Regions from separate parts of the uncultured Idiomarina sp. genome, predicted to be linked through region 2. Evidence: predicted binding sites of a transcription regulator. Region 2 holds the regulator's gene; the other holds the start of a gene.

Region 1 (3,422 bases), on a different contig from region 2:
TTGATCTTCAAAGAATGCGTCATACAAGCCAGGCACATCCGATGGACTAAACAGTGTGATGAAGTCATCTTTGACGAGGCGTTGATACATCAAGCGATTGAACTGCACACCGTAGTCGAGATGGCGAACACGGTTTTCTTCCACACCACGGTTGTTTTTAAGTACCAACAGGTTTTCAATCTCAAGGTGCCACAGCGGATAAAACAGCGTTGCCGCGCCACCACGTACACCGCCTTGAGAACAGCTTTTCACAGCAGTTTGGAAATACTTATAGAATGGGATACAACCCGTATGGAACGCTTCACCATTGCGAATAGGGCTACCGAGTGCGCGAATACGTCCGGCATTGATACCAATACCCGCGCGTTGCGATACGTATTTAACAATAGCACTGGCTGTCGCGTTAATTGAGTCAAGGCTATCACCCGTTTCAATCAATACACATGAACTGAACTGGCGGGTCGGCGTACGCACGCCAGACATGATAGGCGTTGGCAACGATATTTTGAACGTTGATGTCGCGTCATAAAAGCGCTTGATGTAGTCCATGCGAGTGGACTTAGGGTAATTAGCGAATAAACAAGCAGCCACTAAAATATAAAGAAACTGAGCACTTTCGTAGATATCACCGGTGACTCGGTTCTGCACCAAGTACTTATTCTCTAGTTGCTTAACCGCAGCGTATGAAAAGTTCATGTCACGCCAGTGATCAATGATCTCGTCCATCTGGTCGAATTCTTGCTCACTGAAATCTTCTAGCAAGTGTGCGTCGTAACGCTTCTCATCAACCATTTTCTTCACATGGTCGTAGAGGCGAGGGGGCTCAAACTTGCCGTACGCACGCTTCCGTAAGTGAAAAATGGCCAGACGCGCAGCCATATACTGATAGTCAGGCGCTTCCTCTGAAATTAGGTCCGCTGCTGCTTTGATAATGGTCTCATGGATATCTTCGGTTTTGATCCCATCATAGAACTGAATATGCGACTTAATTTCGACTTGAGAAGCAGAGACATTATTAAGGCCTTCTGCAGCCCACATGATGACACGATGAATCTTATCTAAATTCAGCGGTTCGCGTTGACCACTGCGTTTGGTAACGAAAAGTTGCTCGTTCATTTTAGCGCCGACTCTTAGCTGTTTGTTATAGATTTGTGGCCACAAGATATTGTGTGATTTTCGGTCTGTACACCAAATGAACACAATATCTAGTAGTCGATGTGTTACAGGCATACTAGATACAACCCGCACATCGATCAAGTCTATTTAGTAGTAAATATTCGTTTAAAGCCGCTTGAAATTTTGCAAGCGCTTATCGTGCATAGGCTTGCGTGAAAGTGTAAATTTTATAATTTTTTAGTTGAAAAAATCATGACTTTAGAAACAAGCGTTCTATGCAAAAAAGGTGTCATAAAAACTATTAAAAAATGAACGATTTAGAACATCTACTTTGGTAAAGCGAGTAGCTCCATCAAGGCATTGGGGTGAGCGATGGTGTAGTCCGCTAACCATTGTTGTGGTTGGTCAGTACTAGAGATATAGCCATACTCTGCGAGTACCGTCACCATACCTGCATTACGCCCGGCCACGATATCGCGTTCTGCATCGCCTATATACACACAGTCCTTGGGGTCCACAGTAAGTTGTTCTGCTGCGTAGTAAAGTGGTTTGGGTGACGGTTTGGCTTCTTCCAACGTATCACCACAGACGACTACCGAAATACTTTGTAGCGCTTCAAACTGCGCAATCAGAGGGTGAGTAAGAAACTCAGGTTTATTGGTGACGATGCCTATTTTAATCTGATTGCGGCGAAGCGAACTCAGTAACGTCTCAACGCCGTCAAATAACTTACTGTGAAGCGCTAAGTTGTTGCGATAAATATCGAGAAACCTTGGTTTTAGCGCAAGTAGCGCATCTTCATCCAATTGCGTTAAACCTAATAACCCACGAGAACCGTGCGAAGCAACAGGCGTAAATACCTCTGCGGGTATCTCCGGAAGTCCATTTTCACGACAGACTTGATTGAGCGCAAAGCCCAAATCCGGTGCTGAATCTAATAATGTACCATCGAGGTCAAACAAAACTGCAGCTACCGGATGTTTGTTCACGCGAGTTCCCTAATGAGTTAACGGCCTGGTTTATGAAGTGCAACGATGTAATTAACGTCAACATCATGCTCGTCTAGCATAAAGCCTTGCAATGGCTTATATACGATGCCATTCATCTTCATTGCTTGCAATCCATGTACATCTGTCATACGCAGTAATTCAGAAGGCTTGATAAATCGTTGATGCTGGTGAGTCCCTTTAGGCACCCACCGTAAAACATGCTCAGCCGCCACAATACCTAGCAGCCAAGATTTCACGTTACGATTCAACGTAGAGAAAATAGCGTAACCGCCCGGTTTCACCATCTCACATACAGCACCAACAATGGCGGCAGGGTCAGGAACGTGTTCGAGCATTTCCAAACATGTGACGACATCAAACTGTGCGGTATGTTCCGCAGCAAAGTTTTCAGCGCTTATTTGCTGGTAATTGACACTGAGTTGCGACTCTAAAGCGTGAAGTCGAGCGACTTCTAACGAGTCATGCGCAAGGTCGATACCCGTTACCTGAGCGCCACGACTCGCCATACCCTCGGTTAATAAACCACCACCGCAACCCACATCAACAACATGCTTGTTGAATAACCCGCCTACTTGCTGTTCAATAAAGGTTAATCGCAATGGATTAATTTGATGCAGCGGTTTGAATTCGCCTTCGGTGTCCCACCATCGCGAAGCAAGGGCGGAAAATTTTTCGATTTCTTTTTCGTCAACGTTATTGCTAAGGGCACTTAAAGAGGCTCGTTCTGACATGTGTTAGAGGTTCCAAATTGGCGTAACTTCTATAGAGTTTACATCAGCGGACGTTTTTGAAAAAGAGGGTGCGTGTTCACCCCGTGACGGGTACAATACCTGATTAATTATAACAACGATTAAGTATAGCTTGAGTTTAGGGATACATATATGAGCGATCTGGCTAGAGAAGTCTCACCCATCAATATCGAGGATGAATTAAAAAGTTCTTATCTTGATTACGCGATGAGCGTGATTGTGGGTCGAGCGCTTCCAGATGTTCGGGATGGTTTGAAACCCGTGCATCGTCGCGTACTTTTCGCGATGAATGAATTGCGGAACGACTTCAACAAACCCTATAAAAAGTCTGCCCGTGTGGTGGGTGACGTTATCGGTAAATATCACCCACATGGCGACAGTGCGGTTTATGATACCATCGTGCGTATGGCACAACCGTTCTCGCTGCGCTACACCTTGGTTGATGGTCAAGGTAACTTCGGTTCAGTTGACGGTGATTCAGCCGCAGCCATGCGTTATACCGAAATTCGGATGGAAAAAATTGCCCATCAGTTGTTAGCCGATCTCG
Region 2 (3,422 bases):
GGGTTATCCTCATAAGCGTTACTATGGCGGCTGTGAATATGTGGACGTAGTTGAAGATCTCGCGATTGCACGTGCTAAAGAATTGTTTGGTGCTAAATACGCGAACGTACAACCGCATTCAGGCTCACAAGCCAACACGGCTGCATTCATGGCACTTATGGAAGCCGGTGATACCTTCTTGGGAATGAGTTTGGCACACGGTGGCCATCTGACGCACGGTGCGGGTGTTAACTTCTCGGGCAAGCTTTACAATGCCGTACAATATGGTATTTCAGAAGAAACCGGTGAAATCGATTACAACCAAGTTGAAGAGTTAGCTAAAGAGCATAAGCCGAAGGTTATCGTTGCTGGTTTCTCTGCATACTCGGGTATTGTTGATTGGCAGCGTTTCAGACAAATTGCTGACGAAGTGGGTGCTTATTTGTTGGTAGATATGGCGCACGTAGCGGGTCTGGTTGCTGCAGGTGTATACCCAAGTCCAATTCCTTACGCAGACGTAGTAACAACGACAACACATAAAACCCTCGCAGGTCCGCGTAGTGGTCTGATCTTGTCTGGCAAAGATGATGAGAAACTGCACAAGAAATTAAACAGTGCGGTATTCCCAGGTAATCAAGGTGGTCCATTGATGCACGTTATCGCAGCGAAAGCGGTGGCGTTTAAAGAAGCCCTTGAGCCTGAATTTAAAGCGTATCAAGAACAAGTGCTAAAGAACGCTAATGCGATGGTTAAAGCGCTGCAAGCACGTGGCTATAAAATCGTATCGAATGGCACGCAGAACCATTTGTTCCTCGTTGATTTAATCGACAAAGACATTACGGGTAAAGATGCCGATGCTGCATTAGGTCGTGCATACATTACGGTCAACAAAAATGCGGTACCGAACGACCCGCGTTCGCCGTTCGTCACTTCCGGTCTTCGTCTAGGTACACCTGCAATTACTCGTCGCGGCTTCAAGGAAGCAGAAGCTGAGCAAGTGGCTAATTGGATTTGCGATGTATTAGATGACATTAATAACGAAGAGACGATTGATCGCGTTCGTAACGATGTCAAAACGTTATGTGCCGAGTTTCCAGTTTATAAATAACGTTTGAAAAGGAGCGCGCTATGCACTGTCCATTCTGCGGAACACAAGATACCAAGGTCATCGATTCGCGGTTAGTAGGGGACGGTGCATCGGTGCGCAGACGCCGAGAATGTAGCCATTGTCGCGAGCGCTTTACAACATTTGAGACTGCTGAACTGGTAATGCCCCGTGTAATTAAAACAGACGGTGGGCGTGAACCTTTTAATGAAGATAAGCTTCGCAGTGGGCTATTACGTGCGCTTGAAAAACGTCCGGTCAGTCTCGAAAAAATGGAACAAGCGGTTAATAAAATCAAATCCAGTATCCGTGCAACCGGCGAGCGAGAGATTACCTCTAACTTTATTGGCAACCTGGTGATGGATAACCTTAAGCAAATCGATAAAGTCGCATACGTTCGTTTTGCTTCGGTCTATCGCTCTTTTGAGGATATCAAAGAGTTCGGCGAGGAGATCGCGCGGCTCAATGATTAGTTTGGCACAAGATAAGCGCGACCATCTTTATATGCATCGCGCCTTGGAATTGGCAAGAAAAGGGCGCTTTACGACTGGACCTAATCCTGCCGTCGGTTGTGTCATCGTAAAAGACGCCAGTATCGTTGGCGAAGGTTGGCATCAGAAGGCGGGCGAACCCCACGCCGAGGTCTTTGCGTTACGCCAGGCTGGCACACAAGCCAAACATGCAACCGCCTATGTTACGCTTGAGCCATGCAGTCACCAAGGTCGCACACCGCCCTGTGTTGATGCATTGATTAATGCGGAAGTAGCTCGCGTGGTTATCGCGATGCAAGATCCCAATCCGATTGTATCAGGTCGTGGCATTCATAAATTACACGATGCTGATATCGAAGTGCGTGTTGGTTTATTTGAAACTGCAGCGCGTCAGTTGAATCCGGGTTTCATTCATCGTATGCAGACTCAATTACCTTATGTGCGCGTTAAGCTGGCGAGCTCACTTGATGGACGTACGGCGCTGAGTAACGGTGTGAGCCAATGGATTACCGGTGCTGCAGCGCGTGCTGACGTTCAGGTATGGCGTGCACAAGCCGACGCAATATTAACTGGCGCGGATACGGTGCTGGTGGATAACCCGAGACTGAATGTACGCCCTGAACAGTGGCCTGACGGGATCGAAAAACCATTATTTTTCAAGCAGCCCGTGCGTGTGATTATTGACGGGAAAAACCGCATTCATGATGATTTGCGACTATTTGAGGTTGAAACGCCTGTATTTGTCGTCCGCACTACGGAAGCTCCTGCTTCTCGACATCGTCATTGCCACGAGATTATTGCTAAAGCAGATAGCCAGGGTCGCGTAGACTTACATGACGCACTGAAAGAACTCGCATTGCGTGAGATTAATTTGGTATGGACCGAGTGTGGAGCTCAGTTAGCGGGTGCTCTTTTTAACGCTCAGGTAGTGAATGAACTGGTCTATTATCAAGCCAACAAAGTATTAGGCAGTGACGCACGCAGTATGATTGCGTTGCAGGAACTGACTCAACTCGATGATGCGCTCTCATTTAACGTGCTTGAGCGCAGAATGGTCGGCGAGGATATTCGCGTGATCGCTCAGCCAATGAAGTAGGAACTATTATGTCATTGCATTCGACAGAAGAGATTATTGAAGATATCAAGCAAGGTAAGATGGTCATTCTAATGGATGACGAGGACCGCGAGAATGAGGGCGATCTTATTCTTGCAGCAGACTGCGTGACCCCTGAAGCGATAAATTTCATGGCGCGTTATGGTCGGGGACTGATCTGCCTGACCCTCAGCGAGGAACGTTGTAAGCAACTTAACCTGCCGCTGATGGTTGATCGCAACAATGCGCCATACTCGACTGCTTTTACGGTATCCATTGAGGCCGCCGAGGGTGTGACTACAGGTATTTCGGCAGCTGACCGCGCACAAACAGTGAAAGCAGCCGTAGCACGTAATGCTCAGCCGGAAGACTTGGTAATGCCGGGTCATATATTTCCACTGAAAGCTAAGCAGGGCGGTGTACTCAACCGTGCGGGGCACACGGAAGCCGGTTGTGATCTCGCGCGCCTAGCCGGCTATGAACCTGCTGCAGTGATTGTCGAAGTGCTTAATGAAGACGGCACCATGGCGCGCCGGGCGGACCTAGAAAAGTTTGCCGAAGCACACGATATTAAAGTGGGTACTATTGCTGACTTGATCGAGTATCGCTCAGTGCGCGAGAAAACCATTCGCCGTGTAGCCCAGTGTCAGTTGCCGACCAGTTTTGGCAAATTCAATATGATCACGTATCAAGACTCAATCGATCAACAAGTTCATCATGCGTTAGTGCATGGCGAAATTAATGCCGAAAAGGT

What was found. The regulator NrdR, encoded in region 2, represses ribonucleotide reductase genes. The targets are predictions, from matches to a motif close to AAACACNANATNTNGTGTTT.
Region 1: nrdA (class 1a ribonucleoside-diphosphate reductase subunit alpha) is a predicted target of NrdR. The motif match lies at 1,154-1,173, and genes of this name have one in related genera.

What each region holds. Positions count from the first base shown of each region.
Region 1 is NZ_CAXGLS010000010.1:15,685-19,106, forward strand. It holds gene nrdA (class 1a ribonucleoside-diphosphate reductase subunit alpha) at 1-1,116, opposite strand, end outside; gene ABNS04_RS04385 (HAD-IA family hydrolase) at 1,443-2,105, opposite strand; gene ubiG (bifunctional 2-polyprenyl-6-hydroxyphenol methylase/3-demethylubiquinol 3-O-methyltransferase UbiG) at 2,123-2,857, opposite strand; gene gyrA (DNA gyrase subunit A) at 3,008-3,422, shown strand, end outside.
Region 2 is NZ_CAXGLS010000009.1:60,097-63,518, reverse strand. It holds gene glyA (serine hydroxymethyltransferase) at 1-1,087, shown strand, start outside; gene nrdR (transcriptional regulator NrdR) at 1,108-1,557, shown strand; gene ribD (bifunctional diaminohydroxyphosphoribosylaminopyrimidine deaminase/5-amino-6-(5-phosphoribosylamino)uracil reductase RibD) at 1,550-2,671, shown strand; gene ribBA (bifunctional 3,4-dihydroxy-2-butanone-4-phosphate synthase/GTP cyclohydrolase II) at 2,680-3,422, shown strand, end outside.